DNA from 3 places in the Spirillospora sp. NPDC029432 genome. Region 2 is predicted to be linked to each of the others. Evidence: predicted binding sites of a transcription regulator. Region 2 holds the regulator's gene; each other region holds the start of a gene.
What was found. Region 2 encodes LexA, which represses DNA repair genes until DNA is damaged. Its sites were predicted from a motif close to TCGAACANNTGTTCGA; they were not measured.
Positions count from the first base shown of each region.

Region 1: AB0881_RS33645 (DUF6504 family protein) is a predicted target of LexA. The motif match lies at 1,580-1,595, and genes of this name have one in related genera.
Region 3: ruvC (crossover junction endodeoxyribonuclease RuvC) is a predicted target of LexA. The motif match lies at 2,463-2,478, and genes of this name have one in related genera.

Region 1 is NZ_JBEZWH010000064.1:37,146-41,221, forward strand. It holds partial or broken gene AB0881_RS33630 (serine/threonine-protein kinase) at 1-172, opposite strand, end outside; gene AB0881_RS33635 (TetR family transcriptional regulator) at 290-949, opposite strand; gene AB0881_RS33640 (hypothetical protein) at 1,226-1,498, shown strand; gene AB0881_RS33645 (DUF6504 family protein) at 1,658-1,933, shown strand; gene AB0881_RS33650 (DNA polymerase III subunit alpha) at 1,941-4,076, shown strand, end outside.
Region 2 is NZ_JBEZWH010000027.1:75,522-79,597, forward strand. It holds gene leuS (leucine--tRNA ligase) at 1-803, shown strand, start outside; gene lexA (transcriptional repressor LexA) at 1,129-1,830, opposite strand; gene AB0881_RS22090 (LysM peptidoglycan-binding domain-containing protein) at 2,028-2,546, shown strand; gene AB0881_RS22095 (MFS transporter) at 2,637-4,076, shown strand, end outside.
Region 3 is NZ_JBEZWH010000019.1:21,830-25,905, forward strand. It holds gene ruvB (Holliday junction branch migration DNA helicase RuvB) at 149-1,213, opposite strand; gene ruvA (Holliday junction branch migration protein RuvA) at 1,329-1,931, opposite strand; gene ruvC (crossover junction endodeoxyribonuclease RuvC) at 1,928-2,452, opposite strand; gene AB0881_RS17540 (GNAT family N-acetyltransferase) at 2,555-3,700, opposite strand; gene AB0881_RS17545 (dihydrofolate reductase family protein) at 3,863-4,076, shown strand, end outside.

The DNA of each region.
Region 1 (4,076 bases), on a different contig from region 2:
CCAGCTCCCTGTTGATCACCTTGACCGCGACCGGGTCGCCGGCGGTGTTCTCGCCCAGGAAGACCGTCCCCATCCCGCCCCGGCCGAGCCGGGCGAGCAGCCGGTAGCTGCCGAGTTCCCGGGGGTCTTCGGGCCGGAGGGATTCGGCGTTCTCTCCTACGCGCATGGTCATGCTGTTCCTGGGGTCGAGGGGGAGCCGTCCTGACCAGAAACCTTAGCGGCACTCGGGTATATACGTGTTCACTCCGGGCTGCCGGACCCGCGCGGAGGCCCGGACCCGCCCGGCCGGTCACACCCAGCCGGGGAGGCCCTCCCGGGCCAGCGCCATCGTGCTCTCGACCCGGGCCGCCATCGCGGCGGGGTCCCAGACGCCGTGCCGGGCGCAGTCCTCGAACGCCACCCGGATCGCGGCGGTGTGGAACGCGACGATCAGGTGCGGCCTGATGTCCTCGGCGGGATCGACGCCCTGCCGCCGCGCGATCATCGCGGCCAGCTCGTGCTCCATCGCCGCCACCCGCGTCAGGTGCGCCGCCGTCAGCGCCGGGTTGGACTCGATCACCTGCCGCACCGCCCGGAACCGGGCGCTGTCGGCGGGCTCGCTCTCGGCGATCATGCGCAGTACGGCGCGTACCGACTCGAACAGCGCGGTGAGCGGCCGCTCCTCGGCCGGCCGGCCCTCCAGCGCCCGCACCATGGCCTGGTCCTTCTCCTGCTGGAGCCCGATGACCAGGTCTTCCTTGGTGGCGAAGTAGCGGAAGAAGGTGCGCTGGGAGACCGGTACGGCGGCCACGATCTCGTCGATCGTCGTGGCCTCGTAGCCCTTGGTGCGGAAGAGCTCCAGCGCGGCGTCGATGAGCGCCGTGCGGGTCTGCCGCTTCTTGCGCTCGCGCCGCCCGCAGCCGCCGGCGGGACCCGGGACGTCGCGGCCGGCGGGGGCGGCCGCGGTCATCGGCGGACTCCCGCGGGGTGGGGGCGGGCCGCCCGCGTCAACGCGGTGACAGGCACATCATCGAAGTGTACGCGGAGTGAACGCGTAAGGGTGTAGTAACTCTGTGTAACGAAGGATTGCGGAGAGTCAGGGAAGGAAGACCTCACCTACCTTCCCGGATAACCCCGAGGTGATCACTTGTCACGGGCCATGCTGGTCGGAGGTCACCGGTCGTCGCCGTCCGAGCGCCGCTCGCCACGGGACGACCGGGATCTCAACCACCAGAGGCGGATGATCGTGTCAGTTGTCGATGCGCAGGAGTTCGCCGAGGTCCGGCGCCACCATCTCGCGGCGCTCGCGTACGAGGCCGAGGCGCGCGGGCTGCGGTGGCGGCTGGCCGGTCCGGAGGAGTCGGTGCTGGCGGTCCTGGGGCCCCGTTCCCGCCGCCAGATCATGGTCGTCGCGACCCCGGCCCGGGGCGGCTGGAGCTATCTGTGGCCCGGCGGCGGGATCGCCGACGTGGCCGAGGTCGCGGGCGTCGCCGACCGGCTGGTACGGCTGCTCGTCTAAGCCTGACCTGCGCTTTCCCGCCCCTCGATCCCGAGCCCGCCCCGCCTTGCCTCCCGGGTCCCGGCTTCCCTAGACTCGGTAACGAACACATGTTCGAACGGGCCGCATGCCTTCTTCCCCCGTGCGGTGATCGAGAGACACAAAGGGCGGGGGAGGCAGATGACGCGCGTGTTCGGCGACCCGGTGGACGTCTGGGTGACCGACGGGCGCCCGGTCCGGTTCGTCTGGCGGGAGCGGCTCTACACCGTACGGCGGGTCCTGGAGCACTGGGTCACGACCCGCGACTGGTGGCGGGAGCAGCAGCCCGAGTCCGACGTGACCGGGGAGCGCGAGTTCTGGCGGGTGGAGGCCACCCCCGAGCGGGAGATCGGCGTCTACGAGCTGCGCTACGACGCGGCCACCGACGTCTGGACGCTCTCCCGCGTGTGGGATTGAGGCCGCCGTGCACCTGCATGTCGCGTCCTCGTACTCGCTGCGCCACGGCGTCGCGCCCCCGCGCGCGCTCGCCGAGCGGGCGGCCGGCCTCGGCATGGAGACGCTCGCCCTGACCGACCGCGACGGCCTGTACGGCGCGGTGAAGCACGTCCAGGCCTGCACGGCGGCCGGCGTCCGCCCGGTCGTCGGCGTCGACCTGACCATGGCCGGCCCCGTGCCCGAGCCCGCGCGCGGAACGGCCGGCGCCTCGGCCGGTGCCCGCTCGGGCGGTGGCCGGTCCGGGCGGGCGGCGGGGGCCGCCCGCGACGCGGGGGAGCCCGCCGGGCAGGAGCGGGCCGTGGTGCTGGCCACCGGGAAGGCAGGGTGGGGATCGCTGTGCCGGCTGGTCACGGCGGCGCACGCGGCGGGCGAGCGCGGCCGGCCGGTGGCCGGCCGGGAACTGGTCGGGGCGCACGCCGAGGGCCTGGTCGTGCTGCTCGGCCCGCGTTCGGACGTCGGGCGCGCGATCGCCGGGCGGCGGCCCGACCTGGCGGCGGCGCGGCTGGCGGCCTGGCGGGAGACGGCCGAGGTCGCCATCGAGATCGTCGACCACCAGGCCAGGGGCGACGGGCACCGCGCGGCGCGGATGCTCGCGCTGGCCCGCGCCGCCGGCGTCCCGGCGGTGCTGGGGAACGCGGTCCGCTACCTCGATCCGGCCGACCATCCGGTGGCGCAGGTGCTGGACGTCGCGCGCCGGCTCGTGCCGCTGCACCGGCGGCACCTGGAGGACCAGACCGGCCAGGCGTACCTCAAGCCGGTCGCGGAGATGCGCCGGGTCGCCGAGCTGAGCTGCGGGCGCGAGGAGGCCGCGGAGCTGCTGGCCGAGACGCGGCGGCTGTCCGAGCGCTGCGCCCTCGACCCCGGCGCCGACCTCGGCATGGACCGGGTGCACCTGCCGGACGCGGGCGACGACCCGTACGGGCGGCTCGCGGCCAGGTGCGAGGAGGGGCTCGTCCGGCGCGGGCTGGACCGGTCGGCGGAGGCCGCGCGGCGGCTGGCGCACGAGCTCGGCATCATCGCCCGCAAGGGGCTCGCCCCGTACTTCCTCACCGTCGCCGACGCCGCCGCGCTGATCCGCTCGCTCGGCATCCGCTGCTCGATCCGCGGCTCGGGCGCGGGCAGCCTGGTCAACCATCTGATCGGGATCGGCGACGTGGACCCGCTCCGGCACGACCTGGTGATGGAGCGCTTCCTGGCCGACAGCCGACCCGGGCTGCCGGACATCGACCTGGACGTGGAGTCCGCGCGGCGGCTGGACGCCTACCGCGCCCTCTTCGACCGGTACGGCTCGGACAGCGTCGCCTGCGTCTCGATGATGGAGACCTACCGCGCCCGCAGCGCCATCCGCGACGTCGGCGGGGCGGTGGGGCTGCCGCCGTCCGAGATCGACGCGATCGCCAAGGCGTTCCCGCACGTGCGGGCCCGGCAGATCCGCACCGCCCTGCACGAGCTGCCCGAGCTGCGGCAGAGCAACCTGGCGCGGGGGCAGCTGGACGTGCTGTTCCGCATCGCCGAGCGGCTGGACGGCCTGCCCCGGCACATCGCGATGCACCCGTGCGGCGTGCTGCTGTCCAACCCCACGCTCCGCGACCGCACGCCGGTGGAGCCGAGCCTGCTCGACTTCCCGATGAGCCAGTACGACAAGGAGGACGTCGAGGCGATGGGCCTGCTCAAGCTGGACGTCCTGGGCGTGCGGATGCAGTCGGCGATGGCCCACGCGGTCGCGGAGATCGACCGTACCGTGGGGGAGCGGGTCGACCTGGAGGCGGTGCCGCACGACGACGAGCCGACGTTCGAGCTGATCCGCACGTCCCGGACGCTCGGCTGCTTCCAGATCGAGTCGCCGGGCCAGCGGGAGCTGATCGGCAAGCTCCAGCCGCGCACCTTCGCCGACCTGGTCATCGACATCTCGCTGTTCCGCCCGGGGCCGGTGAACTCCGACATGGTCACCCCGTTCCTGGAGTCCCGGCACGGCCGCCGCGCGCCCGCGTACCCGCACCCCGACCTCGAACCGGCCCTGCGCGAGAGCCTCGGCGTGGTCGTCTTCCACGAGCAGGTGCTGCGGGTCGTCGACGCGATGACCGGCTGCGGGCTGTCCGACGCC
Region 2 (4,076 bases):
TCACCAAGGTCCTGTACGACATGGGCATGGTGGACTTCACCGAGCCGTTCACCCGGCTGCTCAACCAGGGCCAGGTCATCCTGAACGGCAAGGCGATGTCGAAGTCGCTGGGCAACATGGTCGACCTGGGCGCCCAGATCGACGAGTTCGGCGTCGACGTCGTCCGGCTGGCGATGCTGTTCTCCGGCCCGCCCGAGGACGACATCGACTGGGCCGACGTGTCGCCGCACGGCATGTCCAAGTTCCTGAGCCGCGTCCACCGGATCGCCACCGAGGTCACCGCCCCGGTGGGCACCGACCCGGCCACCGGCTCGACCGACCTGCGGCGCGCCACCCACCACGCGATCGAGGAGGCCACCGGCCTGGTCGAGGTCCGCCGCTTCAACGTGGCGATCTCGCGGATCATGGAGCTGGTGAACGCCACCCGCAAGGCCATCGACGGCGGCGCGGGCCCCGCCGACCCGGCCGTCCGGGAGGCCGCCGAGGCGATCACGGTGATGCTGTCGCTGTTCGCGCCGTACACCGCCGACGAGACGTGGGAGATCCTGGGCCACGAGGCCCCGGTCGCCACCGCCGGCTGGCCCGCGGCCGATCCGGCGCTGCTGGTCCAGGAGTCGGTGACCTGCGTCGTCCAGGTCGCCGGCAAGGTCCGCGACCGGCTGGAGGTCTCGCCCGGCATCGACCCGGCGGACCTGGAGCGGCAGGCCCTGGAGTCCGCCAAGATCAAGGAAGCGCTGGCCGGCCGCGGCATCCGCAAGGTCATCGTCCGCGCGCCCAAGATCGTCAACATCGTCCCCGCCTGACGGGGACGGCGCACCAGGTCGTACCAGGTCATACCAGGTTCGCTCGGGCGGCACCGGACCCGTTCCGGTGCCGCCGGAGCGGCCCTGACGGGGACTCGCGGGTCAGGGTCCCCGAGAGCTCGAAGAGGCGCTGGGGAGCGCCGAGGCAGCCGAGGAAACGGTCACGGCACCGCCGCGGGGGCGGCGGGCCCGGGCCGGAGGACACGAAGACACGACCGCCCGGGGACGCGGCTTACGCCGCGTTCCCGGGCGGTCACGACAGATCACATACAGCAGGCGGGGGCAGTCCGACGCGGGGGTCAGATGCGGGAGTCACATGGAAGTGTCACATCTTGCGCAGGACCGCTACGACGCGACCGAGGACGGAGGCCTCGTCGCCCGGGATCGGCTCGTAGGCGGGGTTCTGCGGCATCAGCCAGATGTGCCCGTCGCGGCGCTTGAAGGTCTTCACCGTCGCCTCGCCGTCGATCATGGCGGCGACGATGTCGCCCTGCTCGGCGACCGGCTGCTGCCGGACCACGACCCAGTCGCCGTCGGCGATGGCGGCCTCGATCATCGAGTCACCGGTCACCTTCAGCAGGAAGTGGGTGCCCTCGCCGACCAGCTGCTTGGGCAGCGTGAAGACGTCCTCGACGGCCTCCTCGGCCAGGATCGGGCCACCGGCGGCGATGCGGCCGACCAGGGGGACGTAGGCGGGCGCCGGGCGGGTCGCGGTCTCGGCGGCCGTGCCGGGGGCCTCGAACGCCTCATCGTCGGTGCGGACCGGGGTGGTGCCGGGGACCCGGACCTCGACGGCGCGGGGGCGGTTGGGGTCGCGCCGGAGGTAGCCCTTGCGCTGCAGGGCGCGCAGCTGGTGCGAGACGCTGGAGGTGCTGGTCAGGCCGACCGCCTCGCCGATCTCGCGCATCGACGGCGGGTAGCCGCGGCGCTGGACCGAGTCGCGGATGACTTCCAGCACCATGCGCTGCCGCTGGGTGAGACCGCTCTCGTCCCCAGGGCCGTCGGGCAGCTCCCGGACCTTGCTCATCGCTCGTCGCCTCCCCGGCGCTGGATCCGTCACTCCTTGTCATGGCACGTTATCGCGTCCGCACCCGATGATCAAACAATTGTTCGAAGAATGTCCTCGCGTTTCGCCCCCGGATTGATGTACAACATCGTACAGGCGTTCGATCGAAAATGCATTCGAACGCGGGGGAGTGCACGGCTGACCGCAGGAGGGCCGAGATGGCGGGGTCGCCCGAGGGGACGCGCGACAGGACCGATGCCCCGATGACCGCCCCGAAGAGACCGGACGAAGTGGCGGAAAGGCTCACCGGCCACGCCGGCCACGCCGGCCACGCCGGCCACGCCGGCCACACTGGCCGCGCCGGGCGCGCCGGGCGCGTAGAGGGCGCCGGGCGTCCCGCCGGGCCGCCGCCGCTGCGGCTGACCAGGCGCGGCCGCGGCGTGCTGATCGGGACCGTGGCGACCGGGCTGCTGGTGACGTTCTGGCTCACCGCGGGGCTGGGCGCCAGCGCGGGCGACGGCACCGAGCGGCCCGCCCAGCGCATGTCCGACGAGGCCGACCGGGGCGACCGGGCCCGGACCGTGGTGGTCGAGCCCGGCGAGACGCTCTGGGAGATCGCCTCCCGGGACGACCCGGACGGCGACCCGCGGGTCACGGTGCGCCGCATCATCGACCTGAACGGGCTCGCCGGCACGTTCATCCAGCCGGGCCAGGAGCTGCGCATGCCGGCCCGCTAGATTTTTCGGCGCGGCGTGTAGAGAACGCCGCGCCGGCTCCGACCCCTTCGTGAACGGCGCCCGCAGGGGGCGCCAGGAGGAGGGGGCGCCATGGAGCCGCACACCCGCACAGACACCGCGCACGCCGCGCAGGCCAGGGCCGGCCGGCGCGAATGGGCGGGACTCGCCGTCCTCGTCCTGATCGCGCTGATGGTCTCGATCGATGTCTTCGTCCTGCTGCTGGCGCTGCCGCACCTGAGCGCGGACCTGGGCGCGACCGCCACCCAGCAGCTGTGGATCATGGACGTCTACGGCTTCCTGCTGTCCGGGTTCCTGATCACGATGGGCGGGCTGGGCGACCGGATCGGGCGCCGCCGGCTGCTGCTGATCGGGGCGGCCGCGTTCGGCACCGCCTCGGTGGTGGCCGCGTACGCGCCGACCCCCGAGCTGCTGATCGCGGCGCGGGCGCTGCTGGGCGTGGCCGGGGCCACCCTGGCGCCCTCGACGCTGTCGCTGATCGGCACGATGTTCCGCGACCCGCGGCAGCGGTCGCTGGCGATCGGCGTGTGGCTGGTCGGCGTCATGGGCGGCGCCGCGCTCGGGCCGGTCGTGGGCGGGCTGCTGATCGGGCACTTCTGGTGGGGGTCGGCGTTCCTGCTCGGCGTGCCCGCGGCCGTCCTGCTGCTGGTGCTCGGTCCGCTGCTGCTGCCCGAGTACCGCGCCCCCGGCGCGGGCCGGATCGACCTGGCCAGCGTGGCGCTGTCGCTGGCGGCGATCCTGCCGGCCGTGTACGGGATCAAGGAGCTGGCGCACGCCCCGGGGGCGCTGCCCGTCGCCGTGCTGGGCGCCGGGCTCGCCGCCGGCGCGCTCTTCGTCCGGCGGCAGCGGCGGCTCGCCGACCCGCTGATCGACCTGCGGCTGTTCCGCAACCGGGAGTTCGGCGCCGCCCTGGGCGGCACGCTGGCGGCGACGCTGCTGGGCGGCGCGATCATGATGTTCCTGACCCAGCACCTCCAGCTGGTGCAGGGCCTGTCCCCGCAGGCCGCCGCGCTGTGGATGCTGCCCGCGCTCGGCGCCAACACGCTGGGCTTCCAGATCTCCCCGCTGCTGGCCCGGCGGATCCGCCCGGCGCGGCTCATCGCGGCCGGGATGGCCGTGTCGGTCTGGGGGCTGCTGCTGCTGACCCAGGTCGGGACGGACCGCGACCCGGTCCTGCTGATCACCGGCTGGGGGCTGATCGGGCTGGGCTCGGGCCCGCTGGTCACGCTGGCGGCCGACCTGGTGGTCGGCTCCGTGCCGCAGGAGCGGGCCGGTTCGGCGGCGGCCATGAACGAGACCAGCGGCGAGTTCGGGTTCGCGCTCGGCATCGCGCTCCTCGGCAGCGCCGGCACGGTCCTCTACCGGTCCCTGATGGACGCGCCGGGCGCGGCGGGGGAGAGTCTGGCGGGTGCCGTGGCGCAGGCCGGTAGTCTTCCCTCCCCCGCCGGTGAGGCGCTGCTGGAGTCGGCTCGCGCGGCGTTCACCACCGGGCTGCACGCGGTCGCCTTCGGG
Region 3 (4,076 bases), on a different contig from region 2:
AAAGGCGGTGTCCGGTGGTGCGGCCGGCCGGGCGCGGGTGACCAGGTCCCGGAGTCTAGAGAGTACGCCAGACACCGGCAACGACGTGACGATCGGGAGCCGGATGAAGTTCCCAAGCCGTTACGGGTCGCACGTCAGTTCGTGATCACTATTCGGGCTGATCGGCGTCGTCGTCCAGTTCGAACAGCGTACCGGCCATCGGGGCCGATGCGGGCGGGGTGAGCCCGAGGTGCGCCCACGCCGCCGGCGTGGCGATCCGGCCGCGCGGCGTGCGGGCCAGCAGACCCTGCCTGACCAGGAAGGGCTCGGCCACGACCTCCACCGTCTCGGGCTCCTCCCCCACCGACACCGCCAGCGTGGACAGCCCGACCGGCCCCCCGCCGAACTTGCGCATCAGCGAGCTCAGGACGGCCCTGTCCAGCCGGTCGAGGCCGCGCTCGTCCACCTCGTACAGGCTCAGCGCCGCACGGGCCAGCTCCTGGTCGACCGACCCGTCGGACCGCACCTCGGCGTAGTCGCGCACCCGGCGCAGCAGCCGGTTCGCGATCCGCGGCGTGCCCCGGGACCGCCCGGCCACCTCGGCCGCGCCGTCGTCGGTGATCTCCACGTCCAGCAGCCGCGCGGACCGCCGGACGATGACCTCCAGCTCGGCGGGCTCGTAGAAGTCCATGTGCGCCACGAACCCGAACCGGTCGCGCAGCGGCCCCGGCAGCATCCCCGCCCGCGTGGTCGCGCCCACCAGCGTGAACGGCGCGATGTCCAGCGGGATCGCGGTCGCCCCGGGCCCCTTCCCGACGACCACGTCGACGCGGAAGTCCTCCATGGCCATGTACAGCATCTCTTCGGCCGGCCGCGCCATCCGGTGGATCTCGTCCAGGAAGAGGACCTCGCCCTCGGCCAGCGTGGACAGCACGGCCGCCAGGTCCCCGGCCCGCTCGATCGCCGGCCCGGACGAGATCCGCAGCGGCTGCCCCAGCTCGGCGGCGATGATCATGGCGAGCGTCGTCTTCCCCAGCCCGGGCCCGCCCGACAGCAGCACGTGGTCGGGCGTGCGGCCGCGCCGCAGCGCGCTGTGCAGGACCAGCGAGAGCTGCTCGCGCACCCGCTCCTGGCCGATGAAGTCGTCCAGCTTCTTGGGCCGCAGCGCGGCCTCGATCACCGACTCCTCGGGCCCGTCGGCGTCCGCGGAGACGAGTCGTTCGTCAGCGTTCATTGCCTCGCCTCCGCTCGGCGGCGCGCGGCCGCTCGACGCGGCGGCTTCCCTCGTCGCTCCGGTCGCAGGCTCCCTGCGCTCCTCGGTCCGGCCGCCGCGCGGCCGCGCGCGTCCATCACTTGCTCAGCTTCTTGAGGGCGGACTTGAGCAGGGCGGCCACCGGCGGCGGGTCGCCGCCGCCGAGGTCGGCGGCGACGGCGTCGACGGCCGCGTCGGCGTCCCTGGCCGACCAGCCGAGATTGATCAGGCCCATCTGGACCTGGTCGCGCCACGCCTCGGCCTTGACCGGGGCCCGGACGTCGGCGCCGCCGCCGACCGGGCCGCCGAGGCGGTCCTTCAGCTCCAGGACGATCCGCTGCGCGCCCTTCTTCCCGATCCCCGGCACCTTGGTCAGCGCGTTGAGGTCCTCGGAGGCCACCGCCGCGCGCAGCGCGTCGGGCGTGTGGACGGCCAGCATCGCCAGCGCCAGCCGGGGCCCGACGCCGCTGGCGGTCTGGAGCAGCTCGAACACCTGCCGCTCGTCGTCGTCGGCGAACCCGAACAGCGTGAGGGAGTCCTCCCGGACGACCAGGGACGTCGGGACCCGCGCCTCCTCGCCCACTCTCAGCCCGGCGAGCGTGGCCGGGGTGCACTGCACCGCCATCCCGACCCCGTGCACGTCGATCACGGCGCCGTCCGGCCCCGCGGCGGCCACCCGCCCGCTGACGAAGGCGATCACAGTCCCACTCCCCTGGTCCTCGTCCGTGCCGCCGCGATCCGGGCCTGCGCGCCGCCCCGCCACACGTGGCAGATCGCCAGCGCGAGCGCGTCGGCCGCGTCCGCCGGCTTCGGCGCGGCGTCCAGCCGCAGCAGCCGGGTCACCATCTTCGTCACCTGCGCCTTGTCGGCGCGCCCGTTCCCGGTCACCGCCGCCTTGGCCTCGCTGGGCGTGTGCATCGCCACCGGCAGCCCGCGCCGCGCCGCGATCAGCATGGCGACCCCGGCGGCCTGCGCGGTGCCCATCACGGTACGCACGTTGTGCTGCGAGAACACGCGTTCCACGGCCACCGCGTCGGGGCGGAACTCCTCCATGAGCGCCTCGATGCCGGTCTCGATCCCCAGCAGGCGGGCCGCGATCTCGTCGTCGGGGCTGGTCCGTACGACGGTCACGTGGACGAGCCGCAGCGGCTTGCCCGGAGAGCCGTCGACCACGCCGACCCCGCACCTGGTGAGCCCGGGGTCCACCCCCATCACCCGCACGCGCGCTCCTTCGATCATCTGTTCGGCACGCGCCACGCTATCGAACCGGCCCGACATCCGCCGCTCCCGCGCGCACGTGTCGGATTGATCAGAAGAAGTCGATCAGAAGAAGTCGAGCGCGAACGGGTCGGCCGCGAACACCGCGTCCAGTTCGGGGGCGTCGCCGTCCAGCAGCCCGGCGGCCCGCAGGGTGGACGCGGGAACGCCCGCGTACAGGGCGGCCAGTCCCCCGGCCCGCAGCCGGACGGCTCCCGGCTCCGCGGCGGCCCGCTCCAGCCGGCCCTCGCCGCCCTTGACGATCAGCCGCCACGCGCCCGCGTTGGCGCTCAGCTGGGCGTCCTCGACGATCAGGGGCACCTCGGCGCTCACTCCCGCCGGAAAGCCCCTGTCCTGGATCGCCTTGGGCGCGTCCACCGTCCGGAGCATCCAGCGGTCCCGGTGGACCTCCTCGCTCTGGCGCTCCCGCAGCATCCAGAACACCGGGTCGTGCGGGGCCACGTCCGCGTGCACGGTCCGCGCGACCGACGACCCGGAGCCGACCAGCGCCCAGAGGCCCCGCGACGTCCGCTCGGAGGCCGCGACGAGCTTCTTGACCTCCAGGGAGCCGTTGCCCTCGCCCCAGCGGTAGTGAAGGAAGCCGTCCCCGGCCAGGTAGAAGTAGTCGGATCCGGCCAGCGTGCCCCGCCACCGCTCCTCGTCCCAGCCCACCGGCCCGCAGTGCCCCGCGTCCCGGTGCACCCGCCCGATCGTCCGGACGACCTCGGCCGCGTCGGCCGGCCCGGCGCGCCGCACCTCGACGGGCTCCGCCCGCACCGTCCGCAGGGCCTCGGCCGGCAGTGCGGCCTTGTGCAGCGCGCCCGCGTGCTCCCAGCCCAGCGAACGGTAGAGCGGGGTCGTGGCCGGATAGAGCATCGACAGCGCGTATCCGAGCGCGGCGCAGCGTTCCAGCACCCCGGTCATCAGCGCGCGGCCGATCCCCCGTCCCCGCGCGTCCGGCGCCACGGCGACCCCGCCGATGCCGCCCATGGAGACGGGCCGGCCGTACCACCACTGCGTCATGTCGTGGATCAGCGCCGTGCCGACCAGCCGGTCGCCCTCGAAGACGCCGAACTGCCGCCCGGCCGCCGTCGCCGGGCGCACCCGCTCGGCGGTGCTCTCCCAGTGCGCCTCCGTGCGCCGCCCGAAAGCCTGCTCCAGCAGGTCGCGCACGGCGGGCCACTGCCCCTCGTCCAACACCCGGATCTCCATGATCCCGACCGTACGGCCGCCGGATGGCCACCGCAACGCCGTCGAGCCCCTGGCCAGGGCATCGTGCGGGGCGCTCGTGCGGGACATCGGGGCGGGAGCTTCCGCCGGGCCCTCCGCTGTGGTGGTCTTGCGGCATCGGCGGCGACCCGGAGGAGGTCCGTGGTGGGCAAGGTGGTTCTCGACGTGTCGGTGTCGCTGGACGGGTTCAGCGCGGGGCCGAACGTCCGGGCGGACGAGCCCATGGGCGACGGCGGCGAGGCGCTGCACGCGTGGATGGGCTGGGACGGCCCGGGCGGCGAGGTCGACGCGGCCGTGCGGCGGGAGGTGGACGCGGGGGTCGGGGCCGCCGTCATCGGGCGGCGCACGTTCGACCTGG